2 regions of the Litoribrevibacter albus genome follow, and region 1 is predicted to be linked to the other one. Evidence: predicted binding sites of a transcription regulator. Region 1 holds the regulator's gene; the other holds the start of a gene.
What was found. Region 1 encodes sigma-54, which starts transcription at its own class of promoters, with help from an activator protein. Its sites were predicted from a motif close to TGGCACNNNNNTTGCTNT; they were not measured.
Positions count from the first base shown of each region.

Region 1 (8,075 bases):
ATCTTTGCGGGCATTCCTGACTAATTGTCGTAATTGCTGGACGTCCGCTTCATATTCATCAAAAAATTGGGTGATGGCGTCGTCGCTTTCGATTAAGCGATCGCGCCACCGCTCAACTTGATGTAGATGTCTGATTTGCTGGTCACTGCCGGCTTTGGTTTTTTCAAGTGCTTCCTGAATGGCGTCAGCATCCACATCACGCATTAATTTACCAATGTATTGCATGTGTCTGCGCTTGGCCTCTCTCTGCTTTAAGCGTTTGTGCTCCTGAATCGCCTCCATCAAATCGGGCGTGAGATTCATTTCATCCAGAAGGGATTGCTTTTGGTCGACCAATTCTTTTCCGAGATCCTGAAGAAATGATGCTTCGCGTTTGAGTTGGCTTTTGCTGATGATTTCAATCTCATCTTCAAAGTCATCGTTGAGCTCGGGTCTTTTGCGTGCCATGAGAATACCTTAACGATTGAGAGCTTTTTTGCCTGATCAGGCAAAGCTATAAAATGCCGTTGCCAGACCTAAAAATACAAAGTAGCCAACGACATCGGTAATGGTTGTTAGAAGTACACTGCCTGCCAAGGCAGGATCTATGTTGATAGATTTTAACAAAGAGGGAAGCATACTGCCTGAGAAAACCGCAACGACCAGATTAATGATCAATGCGGTTCCGATAATGATGCCAATTTTAGGGTCGGAGAACCACAGTGCAGCGGCAACAGCAACTGCTAAGCCCCAGAGAAGGCCATTGAGTAAACCTACCAAGACTTCACGGCTGAGTAGCCATCTCAGGTTGTTCTGCCGAATGTGTCCGGTGGCGATGCCTCGGATCACCAGGGTTAAGGTTTGGCTTCCGGCAATGCCACCCATGCTTGCAACAATCGGCATTAGAATAGCTAGGGCAACAACTTTATCGAGAGTTTGCTCAAAAATGCCAATAACGGCAGACGCAATAAAGGCCGTTAATAAATTTATGCCCAGCCAAATCGCCCTACGTCGACTGGTTTTGAGTACGGGGGCAAAGATGTCGTCATCTTCGTCCAGACCGGCCATACTCATCAGGGAGTGATCGGCGTCTTCCCGGATAACATCGACCACGTCATCAATGGTGATACGGCCTAAGAGTCGACCTTCTTTGTCGACAACGGGCGCAGAAACCAAGTCTTCACGTTCGAAGAGTTGGGCAACATGATCGTCTGGCGTGTCGGCGGTGATTCTGGGAAAGTCGGTTTCCATGATTTCACGGACTGTAATCGACGGGTCTGTTACCAATAATTTTGAAATAGGTAGTAAGCCAATAAGCTCATCTTTCCGGTTAACTACGACCAGGGTATCTGTAGTGGCCGGAATGCTCTCATGTCGGCGCAAATAACGTAATACCACGTCCAAGGTAATGTCTGGACGAATGGTTACGGTATCTGTGTTCATTAGACCGCCAGCGGTATCTTCCGGGAAGGAAAGAATCGCTTCAATGCGCTGACGGTTCTGGTCATCCATTGCGTTCAGTACGTCCTGCGTGACCCGCTCAGGAAGTATCTGGAGAATATCTACAACATCATCAATGTCGATGTCTTCATCACTGGTCACATCGGCTACTTCTTCCGCGCTCATGTCGCGAAGAACGTCTGCGATCAGATCGTCACCAAGGAAAGGAAGAATGGTGCTTTGCTTTTTCTTCTCCAGCAATTCCCATAAAACTTTACGGGTATGAGGAGGTGATGACTCTAGAAGGTGACCAAGTTCTGCACTGGATAACGTATGGTTGAGCATTCTGCTCACTTGTGACAAAGCCCCGGACTCCAAAGCCCGGTTAAGTGCTCTCATGCGAGATGAGCTGCTTGTACTGCCCATAGCACCTGCCATTATCGTTCCCAGATGGTTTGAATAAAAAGTTAATCAGTGTGTTAAGTAAACTAGATGATAAGTAGCGTTAATTATACACGCTTACAGCATGTTGATTTTATTAAATCGTGCTATTCGGGTTCATCAAAACGGTCTGCAATGAGTTGCTCGATGGCTTTGAGCGCGTTTTCTTCGTCTTTTCCGTCGGCGGTAATGCTAAGTTCGGTACCACACGAAGCCGCTAACATCATGACGGCCATGATGCTCTTTCCGTTCGCGGATTGTTGGTCTTTTTTGATGGTGATATCAGAAGAAAAACTGGTTGCAGTGTTAACCAATTTCGCCGCAGCACGTGCATGAAGTCCTAGTTTGTTGATCAGGGTTACTTCTATTTGCTGCATCGAAACGTTCATCCTTATGTTGTAATTACGCAGAATTCTAACACCAAATGATGATAATCTATTTGACCTAGATGTTGGAAATTTTTTTTGGTTTTTATTTGTACGATCAAGAAGTTAGAGTTGGGTGTGTTTTAGGTGAACCTCAGAATAGATATCTGAGAAATGTTTGGTGAGTTGTTCTGCAATGTATACCGAGCGGTGACAGCCGCCTGTACAACCGATAGATACCGTAATGTAAGCGCGCCCGGACTTTTGATATTGTGGTGTCCAGCGCTCAATAAACTGGGTAATGTCGTTTAGCATCTGATGAGTGCTGTCTTGTTTGTCGAGGAATTCGGCAATTTCTTTGTCTTTACCGGTGAAGTTTCTCAACGTAGGTTCCCAGTAAGGATTGGGTAAGCAACGTACGTCAAAGAGTAAGTCACTGTCCGTTGGAACGCCATATTTAAATCCAAACGACTGAATCAGTAGCGATACTTCATTTTGTTTATGTGTGGCAACGCGGGTTCGCATTAAACTGCGTAGGTCGTGTACCGATAGGGTAGATGTATCTACGACTAAATCAGCGTTATTTAATAAAGGCGCTAATACGGTTCGTTCCAGTTTGATTGCATCTCTTAAAGAGCATTGTTCAGAACTTAACGGGTGCTTTCGGCGTGAGGCGTTGTAGCGCTTGACGATGGTGTCTTCGTCGCTGTCTAAAAAGATGATCTGATACTGGATGTTCTTTTGCTTTAGCGTTTTGAGCGTATTTGTCAGTTGGTCAGGAGAGCCATCGAAGTTTCGTATGTCGACGCTGATCGCTGTTTTTTCAAAGTCTGGAGAAACGGAAATCGTATCAAGTAAGTGAAGAAGAAGAGGTTCAGGTAAGTTATCGACACAATAAAAACCGCAGTCCTCAAGCGCATGAAGCGCGGAACTCTTACCGGAGCCGGAACGACCACTTACAAATACTAATTTCATGGGTTCTCCTTAGTGCTCCGATGTATGAGGCATTTATTAGTATAGTCAGATATCAACTGGTGATTACTTGAAACAGTTCTTCGTTTGAACTTGTGGCTCTCAGTTTGTCCCGAAACTCCGGGTGACTGAATTTCCCTGCAATGGTCGCCAGAATATCCAGGTGATCATCGTTTGCCTCTTGTGGGACAACAAGAGCAAAAATGATATCTACTTTTTGTTTGTCTAAAGAGTCGAAATCGATAGGGCTTTCAAGAACGAGAAGTACACCGGTTGGCTTTTCACAGGAAGGAAGTCTGCAATGGGGGATTCCAATGCCGTCTCCGAGTCCGGTACTGCCCAGTCGTTCTCTTTCAATTAAGGCATCAAAGATCTCATGCGCTGAAGGACCGGGGATGTGCTCTGAAAGAATACTGGATAGTTCTTCGATTGTGCGTTTCTTGCTCTGACAGGAAGCGCACCGTAAGGTGCGCTCTTTGGATAGTATGCTTGATAAATCCATTAATGTTGCTCGTCAATAATTCTTTTAACGAAGCTACATGTTTAAACGTTTCGATGTTTACTTAGGTTAGCGAGACTGAGATTTCTCTTTGTGTTTAATCAACTGACGATCTAGTTTATCTGTTAGTGCGTCAATCGCTGCATAAAGATCGTCGTGCTCAGCGTTAGCAAACACTTCACCACCGGTTACATGTAACTTGGCTTCTGCCAATTGTCTTTGTTTTTCAATACTCAGTGTAACTTGAACATTTGTTATCTGGTCATAGTGTCGCTCAAGTCGGTCTAATTTGGAAGTGACATAATCGCGAATGTTGGTAGTAATATCTAGGTGGTGGCCACTGATGTTCACTTGCATATAGGACTCCTTAAATTTGTATGCTGTGGTCCAAAAGATTCCAGCTACGTTTGTAATTGCTGGAGGAGGTCTGCGCCTCCTTCATCTTTAATATAGTCCTAGCATGGATCGAATACAATGACCTGTATCAATTCGCTTCTCTCGAACAAAACTATTTTTAAACCAATCGTTTACGTTCATTCGATGGTGGGATGTTCATTGCCTCCCGATACTTGGCAATGGTTCTTCTTGCAACTTTAATCCCTTGCTCACCCAGCAATGTGGCGATTTTGTTATCGCTGAGCGGTTTTTTAGGGTTTTCGGCAGCAACAAGTTTCTTAATAATTGCACGGATAGCGGTCGAGGAACATTCACCGCCCGATGACGTACTTACATGACTTGAGAAGAAGTATTTAAGCTCAAAAATACCTCGAGGCGTATGTATGTATTTTTGCGTAGTCACACGGGAAATGGTGGATTCATGCATTTCGACAGCTTCGGCAATATCATGCAGAACCAAAGGCTTCATTGCTTCATCACCATAGTCCAGGAACCCTCGTTGGTGCTCCATGATTTTGGTTGCAACCTTAAGAAGAGTTTCGTTACGGCTTTGGAGGCTTTTTAAAAACCACTTTGCTTCTTGCATGTGATCTTTAAGGAAGGTGTTGTCTGCACTGGAATCAGCTCGTCGAATAAGAGACGCATAACTTGGGTTGATGCGAATTTTAGGCGTGATTTCTGGGTTGAGATCAACTCGCCAACGTCCATTTACTTTTTGAACAATCACATCCGGGACAACGTAATCCGGCGTCTGTTGATTGATTTGTTCACCAGGACGAGGGTGAAGAGTTTGAATCAAACTGATAATTTCTTTAAGCACATCTTCTTTGATGCGGCCTTTTCGCATGATTCCGGCAAAATCTTTATTGCCTAACAATTCCAGATAGCGAAGGACAACAATTTTTGCTTCTGACAAGTAAGGAGTGTCAGCAGGCATTTGATTAAGTTGCACTTGTAAGCATTCTTGTAGGCTTCGTGCGCCTGTGCCTACCGGGTCAAAGCGTTGAATTAGGTGAAGAACGGCTTCAACTTCTTCAGTATCAATACGGTTTTCATCGTCTTCAGCAAAGTTTAATTCTTTGTTGGCGCTTTCACAGATGTCTTCAATCGGGGTGTGAAGATAACCATCGTCGTCGATGCCGTCGATGATATTTTCAGCGATGATTTTATCGGCGTCGGTCATTGGCGTTAGGTTTAACTGCCAATTAAGGTGATCCTGTAGCGTTTCTGTTACAGAATTCCGGGATTCAAAATCAAAGTCGTCATCGTCTGACGGCGCCGATGCCTGCGTTGGCGTGTGTTGATAAATATCATCCCAGCCGGTGTCGATGGTGAGGTCTTCTGGAATGTCATTATTCCATTCACTGTCGGTTTCCGAGGCTTCGTGAGCTGACGTTTTAAATTCGTCCTGGCTGTACTCTTCATGACTGGAACCGTCAAGATCACTGGAAAAGTCATGTGATTCTGAATTGGAGGAATTGTCCGACGGATCATTATCCAATGGCTTTTCGGCCATCTGGTCTTCAATGGAAGGTGCAGAGGCTTGTTCAAACTCTTCTTCCACTTCCAGCATTGGGTTGTTTTCCAATGCGTGTTGAATTTCCTGTTGTAAGTCTAAAGTAGAAAGTTGTAACAGTCTGATTGCCTGTTGCAACTGGGGCGTCATAGTTAGGGATTGCCCCATTTTGAGCTGAAGCGATGTCTTCATAAATTACAACGTATCCTTATGCTTTCACTCAGCGTGCGCGGTTGGTACTTATTGATGATCTACCGAAAACCGCACAAGCAATTTTTTTGCCACTAGCAACCAAGTATAAACCAAAATAATCCCGAAAGTGTTGATTTGTGTATCTGGTTGTCTGGCTAAATTAGGCCGTTAATTAAATATTAAAATTCTCGCCTAAGTAAATGTCTTTCACTTTCTGGTTGTTCAGGACGTCTTCGCTTTGCCCTTCTGCAATGATGTGTCCTTCCCCAACGATATAAGCCTTATCACAAATCCCTAAGGTTTCTCGTACGTTGTGGTCGGTGATGAGTACGCCAATACCAAGTCCCTTGAGATGGTTGATGATTCCTTGAATGTCGTTGACGGAAATTGGATCAACACCCGCAAAGGGTTCGTCGAGAAGGATGAATTTGGGATCAGTGGCCAGAGCGCGAGCTATTTCCGCGCGCCTGCGTTCACCACCGGATAAGCTCATGCCTAATGAATCTCGGATGTGGGTGATGTGGAATTCCTGAAGAAGGTATTCCAGTTTTTCTTTTTTCTCGTTTTCGGACAGGTCGGTTCGAAGTTCGAGGATACCGTAGATATTCTCAGAGACGGTCAGCTTTCGGAAGATCGAGGCTTCCTGAGGAAGGTAGCCTAAGCCAACTTTTGCTCGCCCATGCATCGGAAAGTGGGTGATGTCTTTGCCATCAATAGTTACTTTGCCCTGATCCGCCTGAACCAAACCGACAATCATATAAAAACAGGTGGTTTTACCCGCGCCATTGGGTCCGAGTAAGCCAACAACTTCACCACTTTTTACCGACAGTGAAACATCTTTAATGATCTTGCGTTTGTTGTAGCTTTTAGCAAGATGACTGGCTTCGAGACAACTCATAGTTTACTTATCCTGATTTTTCGGAACTGTCCTGATTAAATGGAACGAGCCAAGTTTGTTCTGCTCCATTGGCCCTATTGTTGTGGCTTAGGATCAGTAGAAGGTGAAGCGGATTTGTCGCTTTTCTTTTCTGGCGGATGGAAAATGAAACGAACCCGACTGTCCGAACTGTTTTCGCTCTTGGTTGCATTCAGCTCCCCTGTTTTAAGCGAATAGGTGATCTTTTCGCTGGAGAGTTTGTCTTCACCTTTAAATACTTTTCCGTTGCCGGTAACTTCCGCTAATTGGTCGGCAATCTTAAGGTCTAAAGTGTTACCCTCGATGTGGGTTGGCGGTTCGTTGGGCTGTAGAATTTGTTGGTATTTGGCAGGCGAACCAAAGGCTTCCATGCGAACCACTTCATTATTTGCAGTGTGAAGAATGACTCTATCCGCTCGAAGCTGTGCTGTACCTTGAATAATGACAACATTGCCTAGGTATTCTGATATGCCTGTTTCATTGTTCAGTTTTGCTTGGTCTGCTTCTAACTGAATCGGCTGAGTCTTGTCTTCCGGAAGCGCATAAAGTGGTGCGCTTATCAGTAGTAATAGAAAACTTGCAATAGATAATTTACTTTTGAACGTCATGCGTCCCTCGTACATTTGCTTTCAATAGGGTTTCATTGGTATTGAGATTTGTCTGAAACCCTTTGCTTTCAATATAACTGTTGCCTGAATGAATGACCGTAAGAACATCGTTTTCTGCAATATTCTGCTTAGTATCAATCGATAGTTCTGATGTGCGTAGCCTAACGGTTTGGTCGGCCGTATTTCTATCAATTTTCACCTGATCTTTAAGAACGATGATATCGGAATCCAGGTTTGCCTGGCCTTGTTCTGCTTCGGCCGTCCATTCGGTACCTTGTTGATTGTTAAATAATCTAGGCTGTTGAAAAACGGCTGTTCGTTCGTCTTTGTAGTGATCGATCTTCGAGGCGGTAAGACGGTACTGTTGTTGTCCGTTTTCGTCGTAGTGTTTAGAGGACGAGTTAATTAAGGTTAGATCGGGTGCGTCAGTAATATTGGTTCGGGAGGTCTGAATGGAAGCATTCTCTTCCTGAAGGTTGAGCCAAAACAGCAAAGCAATGGCCGCAAGGATAAATGGCCCAATTTTGAAAATTTGTATTAGCTTCTCTTTTGTAATCATGCTGTTTGGCTCTTGGCGCTCTGAAGACCTAGTGACTATTGCAAATAGGCTTCGTGAGCAGCAGTGAGCGTATCCTGAGCTTTCATGATCAGTTCGCAGAGTTCACGGACAGCACCTTTACCTCCTGCACGCGTTGTACAGTGGTGTGCATGTTCTTTGACGAGATCGGCACCGTTCGGAACGGTAACGCCC
Region 1 is NZ_BSNM01000011.1:433,376-441,450, reverse strand. It holds gene yjgA (ribosome biogenesis factor YjgA) at 1-447, opposite strand, end outside; gene mgtE (magnesium transporter) at 484-1,857, opposite strand; gene QQL66_RS09050 (HPr family phosphocarrier protein) at 1,968-2,237, opposite strand; gene rapZ (RNase adapter RapZ) at 2,352-3,200, opposite strand; gene ptsN (PTS IIA-like nitrogen regulatory protein PtsN) at 3,253-3,699, opposite strand; gene hpf (ribosome hibernation-promoting factor, HPF/YfiA family) at 3,766-4,053, opposite strand; gene QQL66_RS09030 (RNA polymerase factor sigma-54) at 4,211-5,800, opposite strand; gene lptB (LPS export ABC transporter ATP-binding protein) at 5,973-6,698, opposite strand; gene lptA (lipopolysaccharide transport periplasmic protein LptA) at 6,773-7,324, opposite strand; gene lptC (LPS export ABC transporter periplasmic protein LptC) at 7,308-7,883, opposite strand; gene kdsC (3-deoxy-manno-octulosonate-8-phosphatase KdsC) at 7,919-8,075, opposite strand, start outside.

Region 2 (8,075 bases), on a different contig from region 1:
GTTTCAATCATGATGCGTTCAAACGTAGGAACCGCATCGTCCAAAACGCCTTTTTTACCTTTCGCCAGTTCCTGGTCTGCCCAGTTTCTTAGAGCAGCTTCCCAGTTGCTGGTGGAGGTTTGAACTTCCTGTTCATCAAGTAATTCTGGCGGTAGATCGCCGATATGCACTTCACGACCAGACGCCATAACCGTTAGCCAGCGACAGGTGTTCTCCAGCTGGCGAACGTTACCATTCCAAGGCAAACCGGCCATATATTCAACGGCTTCTTCGGTCAGGACTTTGGCTTCGACATTCAATTCGGTTGCTGCTTTTGCAAGGAAGAAGTCCGCAAGCTTTGGAATATCTTCACGACGATCGGCCAGTTTCGGAATATGAATACGGATGACATTTAAACGGTGGAATAAATCCTCACGGAATTTCCCTTCTTCCACCAAACGCTCCAGATTTTGGTGGGTTGCCGCAATAATACGCACATCCACTTTTACTGGCGTGTGACCACCAACGCGATAGAATTCACCATCGGCCAAAACACGCAATAAACGCGTTTGTGTCTCTGCTGGCATGTCTCCGATTTCGTCTAGAAACAGTGTGCCGCCATCGGCTTGTTCAAAACGTCCACGACGTTGACCCGCAGCTCCGGTAAATGCGCCTTTTTCATGGCCGAACAGTTCGGACTCGATCAAGTCTTTTGGAATCGCCGCCATGTTCAGCGGGATAAATTCTTTACTGCGGCGAGGGCTGTGCTTATGCAGGGCATGAGCAACCAATTCTTTACCCGTTCCAGATTCACCGTTAATTAGTACAGTGATATTGGATTGAGATAAACGACCAATCGCGCGAAACACTTCCTGCATTGCAGGTGCTTCACCAATGATTTCAGTGCTGGCCTCTTCTACTGATTTCAGTTCTTCTTCTTTTTGCTCTTGGGCGTGAGTGAGTGCACGCTTAACCAAGGTGACGGCATCGTCAATATCAAACGGTTTAGGAAGATATTCAAACGCACCACGTTGGTAAGATTTCACCGCACTGTCTAAATCAGAGTGGGCTGTCATGATGATGACAGGAATTTCAGGGTGCTCTGATTGGATCTGGTCTAATAGATCTAAGCCATCGATGCCCGGCATACGGATATCACTGATGATCACTTCAGGTTGGCTGTACTGGAGTTTCTTTAAGATCTCATCCCCGGATTCAAAACTGCTGGTGGGCACATTGGCTTGAGACAGGGCCTTCTCCAATACCCAACGAATTGAACGGTCGTCGTCGACGATCCAGACATTATTCGTTTTGTTCATGATGATAACTCCAAAGGTAGATAAATAGTGAATGCTGTTTTACCAGGCTCACTCTTACATTCGATCAGTCCTTCGTGTTGAGTAATGATGGACTGAGAAATGGAGAGCCCTAAACCAGTGCCTTCTGCTCGGCCACTGATCATGGGGTAGAAAATGTTTTCGAGAATGTCTTCGGGAATGCCCGGACCGTTATCAATAATATCCAACTGACACACCAAACGATGACGCTGTGCACCAATGGTGAACTGGCGCAGTGCTCGTGTTTTAAAACAGATAGATGGAGAGTCGATGTGGTTTTCTTGTAATGCCTGCATGGCATTTCGGCTGATGTTCAGAATGGCTTGTATAAGCTGGGACGGGTCTGCTAAAAACTCCGGAATACTGGGGTCGTAGTCCCGAATGAGTTTAACCGAGCCTTTTGTTTCCACTTCTATCAAAGTACAGACTCGTTCTATGATCTCGTGGATATTGGTCTCGATTCGCTCTGGCAACTTTCTGGGGCCGAGCATTTTGTCGACCAGATTTCTTAACCGGTCGGTTTCTTCAATGATGACATTAGTGAACTCGGCCAATTGTGGGTCGTTTAATTCACGTTCCAGCAATTGGGCTGCACCACGAATTCCCCCGAGCGGGTTCTTCACCTCGTGTGCAAGGCCACGAACAAGCACTTGAGTGGTAGCTTGTTTCGCCATAATTTCTTCTTCGCGCGAGATTCGAATCAAGCGATCTCTCGGTTGAAGCTCCATAATCAGGAACGTCTGGCTGTGAAGCTCAGTGATCGGAGTAACGATGTAATCGAGTGTGATTGGTTCCCGAGTTGGGAGGTGTAGAGTGGTTTCACGCTTGGTGAATGGGTGTCCGCGTTTAACGGCGAGTTCCAGCAGTTCTAAGTTATCTTCATCTTCGAGGAAGAGACTACTGATGTGCACGTTATCCATGCGATTTGCACTCACCTGCAACAACATCTCTGCTGCTGGGTTCATATAGCTGATCGTCAGATCGGCCGTCAGTTCCAGAACAGAGGTATTCAGGTTGTCGAGTATTCGTTTATATGACGATTGATTTTCCATAATAGTGCACAGTAATTACCAATACTAAGCAAAAGCAAGAAGCAAGCCAGCTTCTGTGATTGCTTTTAGGCCCTATAAATAACAAGTCTGGTGCGCTTTTACTGGTATGGGAGCCAATAACTTGTTCGTGTATATGTTTATTTTAGGGCGATAATAATCATTGTGCACTAAAATGGTGCTATTAAGTTTTGTTATGATCGGATTGTCTATTTGGGGGTTTTACGTTTAACGGTTGGGCGATGAATAAATACGGTAATTGAAGGGCTGGTGATTACGTTCTCACCCTGCTTGTCCAGAATTTGAACTGCGATGGAGTGTTCGCCACGATTGATGTTTTGAACATTGAACTGCGTTAGGTTGGTAGGGGCGCCCAGAGCTTTACCATCAATGAGTAGTTGGTATTTGTCGCCTTTTTTAAGGGCCGGATTTGAGCTTACTGCTACGGTGAAACTGCCTGCGCTGCCTTGTATGTTGGCTTCATGTTCAGGGGAGTCAATGGTAACGCTGCTGTATCGCGAGGTGGCGTTGACCTGAGCTTTTTCACTCTCGATCGTGGTTTCTTGGGGTTGGTTGTAGCTTGGTGCTTTGTAAGGGTGAAGGGGCTCAATATTAAGAACTTCGGCTTCAGGATGGGGCTGGTCTGAATAAACCACAGTCCCGTCTTCGGTAACCCATTTGTAGACTTTGGCGTGCACTGTATTGGTGCACGTTAATGCCAGTGCCAATACTGATGTAAAAATAACGGAATTTTTCATGGCAAATCAACTGTCTACTCAAAAATGGGAAAGGCTATCATCTTATAAAAACTGATTTTAGCATAGCAAATAAAAAGCCTCCCAGTGGGAGGCTTTTTTAGCTCAATCTATCGTAAGGACAGATTAAACAGAGTAGTACATGTCAAACTCAATTGGGTGAGTAGTCATGTTCAAACGCTCAACGTCTTGTTTCTTAAGCTCAATGTACGCATCGATCATGTCATCGGAGAATACACCGCCTTCTTTCAAGAAGTCGCGATCTTCGCTAAGAGCTGTAAGTGCTTGCTCGAAGCTTTCAGCAACAGTAGGAATAGCTGCTGCTTCTTCTGCTGGAAGATCGTACAAGTCTTTATCCGCTGGGTCACCAGGGTGGATCTTGTTCTTAACACCGTCAAGGCCAGCCATAAGCATAGCTGCGAATGCCAAGTATGGGTTAGCGGTTGGATCAGGGAAGCGAGCTTCAATACGCTTACCTTTTGGAGATGCAACATATGGAATACGGATAGAAGCAGAACGGTTACGCGCTGAGTAAGCTAGCATAACTGGAGCTTCGAAACCTGGAACAAGACGCTTGTAAGAGTTAGTAGAAGCGTTAGTGAAAGCGTTAAGTGCGCGAGCGTGCTTGATAATACCACCGATGTAGTAAAGAGCAGTTTCGCTTAGGCCTGCATACGCGTCACCAGCGAATTGGTTTTCGCCGTCTTTCCAGAAAGATTGGTGAACGTGCATACCAGAACCGTTATCACCTACTAGTGGCTTAGGCATGAAGGTAGCAGTTTTGCCATACATGTGAGCAACGTTGTGTACGCAGTACTTAAGAATCTGAACTTCGTCAGCTTTCTTAACTAGTGTGTTGAAACGAACACCGATTTCGTTCTGACCAGCAGTCGCAACTTCATGGTGGTGTACTTCAACGTCTTGGCCCATTGCTTCAAGAGCAGCACACATTGCAGTACGGATTTCGTAGCAAGAGTCGATTGGTGGAACTGGGAAGTAACCGCCTTTAACGCGTGGACGGTGACCTGTGTTACCGCCTTCGAAATCTGCGTGAGTAGACCAGTCAGCTTCTTCAGATTCGATAGAGTAGCTTGCACCAGAGATGTCAGCTTTCCACTTAACGCTGTCGAAGATGAAGAATTCAGGCTCAGGACCGAAGAACGCAGTGTCACCTAGGCCAGTAGACTGTAGGTATGCTTCAGCGCGCTTAGCAACAGAACGTGGGTCACGCTCGTAACCTTGCATAGTAGAAGGCTCGATGATGTCACAACGCAAGTTAACAGTTACTTCTTCAGTAAAAGGATCAAGTACAGGCGTTTCGTCGTCTGGCATAAGAATCATGTCTGATTCGTTGATGCCTTTCCAACCAGAAATAGAAGAACCATCGAACATTTGACCGTTTTCGAAGAACTCTTCGCCAACTTCGGTCGCAGGAATCGTAACGTGCTGCTCTTTACCGTGCGTGTCAGTAAAACGAAGGTCAACCCACTTCGCATTATGCTCTTTCATTAGCTCAATTGTATTGCTAGACATTTGTCTCTCCGCTACACATAAATTTAACCGGTGCGTTCTTAATGAGCGGAGGCTCATATAAGAAGCGAACCAGCATTAATCCTTTAGATTTCGGGAGTACCCGTATCTTGTGTTTCTTCTAAAGCAAATGGTGTGCCATTAACTTTAATTGCGCTAAACCGCAAGATTACTGCATTCGCCCGATGAAGCTACTATAGCTATGCTTTTTATTAGTGCAAGCTGTTTTTATCGTGCACTAATATGGTGCTTATGCTGTTATTTGGTGCATGCTTGTGTTCCTTGAAAAAAGCCTTTTAGACGAGTGGCTGTCTGGCTTGCGGAGGTGGTTTTGTGCCTCTCGAATCGCTCAGGTATAATCGCCGCTTCTTTTTTCTTCGGTATAAGCCTTCTCATGAAGTACATCATTAAACTGTTCCCTGAAATTACTATTAAAAGTCGTCCGGTTCGCAAGCAATTAATTAAGCAATTGAAGGCGAATTTACGGAACGTTTTAAAACGTATTGATCCTGATTTGAAAGTGTCAGGGCAGTGGGACAGTGTGGAGGTTGAAACGGGTACTGATCAGCAAGATGTTATAGATCAGGTAACCGAGTCGCTTGGCCATATTCCGGGGATTGCTCACTTTCTGAGTGTTCAGAAATACGCTTATGAAAGCTTTGATGACACGCTTGAGAAGGCAAAAACGCTCTACGGTGCATCCATTGAAGGAAAGACGCTCTGTGTGCGGGTAAAGCGAGCAGGTCAGCACGATTTTAAATCCATTGATGCTGAGCGATACATTGGTGGGGGCTTACGCCAGCATTGTAATGCGAAAGGAATTGATCTGAAAAATCCTGAGGTTCAGGTAAATATCGAGATCCGGGATAAGCATCTTTATTTAGTGGATCAAAAGTATGCTGGATTGGGTGGCTTTCCTATCGGCTCTCAAGAGTCAGTATTGTCATTGATGTCGGGTGGTTTCGATTCTACGGTTGCCAGCTATTTAACTATGCGTCGTGGTATTAAAACGCACTTCTGTTTCTTCAATCTAGGCGGGAAGGCACACGAGTTGGGTGTGAAAGAAGTCTCGCACTATATTTGGGAGAAGTTCGGGAGCTCGCATGGTGTTAAGTTTGTCAGTGTTCCTTTTGAGGGCGTTGTTGCTGAGATTCTTCAAAATGTAGACAACTCCTATATGGGCGTAGTGTTGAAGCGCATGATGTATAGAGCTGCAAGTGCAGTCGCTGAGAAGATGGAGTTGGATACGATTGTGACGGGCGAAAGTGTCGCTCAGGTGTCCAGTCAAACGCTAAAGAACTTGTCAGTGATTGATCGTGTAACAGATACCTTGGTGTTAAGACCGTTGGTGACGACTCACAAGCAGGAAATTGTTGATATTGCGACTCAAATTGGCACTTATGAGTTTGCTGCTAATATGCCGGAATATTGCGGTGTGATTTCTGACAGGCCTACAACGAAAGCTTCGATGAAGCGTGTACTGGAAGTGGAAGAGAAGTTTGACTTCACTGTTTTGGACAAGGCGCTTGATGAGATGGTGATTCAGCACATTAAGAATGTGGTGGAAGACTTCAATCAAGATGTAAAAGTGGAAGAGGTCTCTGTTCTTTCTGATCAATTAGCGTCTGGTGAGACGGTGGTTATTGATATTCGTCATCCGGATGAAGAGGAGAAATCTCCATTAGAGCTTGATGGAATGACCGTTGAGAAAATTCCTTTTTATAAATTGCATACCACTTTCAAGGAAAAGAGCTTAACGACAGAATATCTATTGTATTGTGATCGTGGAGTGATGAGTCAGTTGCACGCGCAGCAATTACAAGCCGATGGTTATACCAATGTGAAAGTATTTAAAAAAGAAAAGTAGCGTGTATATAAGTGCGTGATCCAAAAGACGGCCCAACTGAGGCCGTTTTTTATTGGCTGGAATACAGCCTGGACCACTTTATTTTGTTGACTTTTATCGACTAAAAATCGGCTGTGTTTATATTAACCAATCCCCTATGTTAATAGCCTTCAAAAGCATGTAAAATGCGCGCGAAATGACCGCTTTAGGCCTAAAAATCTGAAGTCTTACAAGCAATCCTGCCCCATAAACTAGATCGGGGTAACGATATTGTTCTGGAGATTCCTTTGATACAGAGATTAAGAAACGTTGCTATTATCGCGCACGTTGACCACGGTAAAACGACGCTTGTTGATAAATTGCTTCAGCAATCAGGGACGTTGGACCGCAAAGACCAAGGTGCAGAGCGCATCATGGACTCAAACGACCAAGAAAAAGAGCGTGGCATCACGATTCTTGCGAAAAACACGGCTATCGAATGGAATGATTACCACATCAATATCGTAGACACACCGGGACACGCCGACTTTGGTGGTGAAGTAGAACGTGTTCTTTCTATGGTGGATTGCGTATGTCTATTGGTTGATGCTGTAGACGGTCCTATGCCTCAAACACGTTTCGTTACGCAAAAGGCGTTTGAGCAAGGCTTGAAGCCAATCGTTGTTATTAACAAAATCGACCGTCCAGGTTCTCGTCCTGATTGGGTAATGGATCAGGTGTTTGATTTGTTTGATAGCTTGGGTGCAACTGATGAGCAGTTGGACTTCCCAGTGATTTATGCGTCTGCATTAAATGGTTTTGCTGGTCTTGATCCAGACGATCTTGCAGATGACATGACACCATTATTTGAAATGATTGTTGATAAAGTACCTGCACCAGATGTGGACATTGATGGCCCACTTCAAATGCAAGTATCAGCGCTAGATTACTCTAACTACCTAGGTGTTATCGGTGTTGGCCGTATCACTCGCGGTACTATGAAGCCAGGTTCACAAGTAACGGTTGTGGATCGTGAAGGTAAGACTCGTAACGGTAAGATCTTGAAGCTTATGGGCTACATGGGTCTTGAGCGTGTTGAAGTTGAAAAGGCGACGGCAGGTGACATTGTTTGTATCACTGGTATCGACGGTTTAGGTATTTCAGATACTATCTGTGATCCTTCTACACCAGAAGCATTGCCTGCGTTGTCTGTTGATGAACCAACAGTAAGCATGACGTTCCAGGTGAACGACTCTCCGTTTGCTGGTTTGGACGGTAAGTTGCTAACCAGTCGTAACATTGCAGAGCGTCTTGAGAAAGAATTGATTCACAACGTTGCGCTTCGTGTAGAGCAAGGTGATACGCCAGAGAAATTCAGAGTGTCTGGTCGTGGTGAACTTCACTTGTCTGTATTGATTGAAACCATGCGTCGTGAAGGCTTTGAGATGGGTATTTCTCGTCCTGAAGTTGTTCAGCGTGAAGTGAATGGTCAAATTGAAGAGCCGTTTGAGGCTGTGGTTGTTGACGTTGAAGATCAGCACCAAGGTTCAATCATGGAAGAGTTCGGTTACCGTAAAGCAGAAATGACCAACATGGTTCC
Region 2 is NZ_BSNM01000027.1:76,942-85,016, reverse strand. It holds gene ntrC (nitrogen regulation protein NR(I)) at 1-1,298, opposite strand, end outside; gene glnL (nitrogen regulation protein NR(II)) at 1,295-2,368, opposite strand; gene QQL66_RS20100 (DUF4124 domain-containing protein) at 2,575-3,123, opposite strand; gene glnA (glutamate--ammonia ligase) at 3,247-4,653, opposite strand; gene thiI (tRNA uracil 4-sulfurtransferase ThiI) at 5,045-6,517, shown strand; gene typA (translational GTPase TypA) at 6,784-8,075, shown strand, end outside.
Region 2: a site for sigma-54 is predicted at 4,774-4,791, ahead of glnA (glutamate--ammonia ligase). Genes of this name have one in related genera too.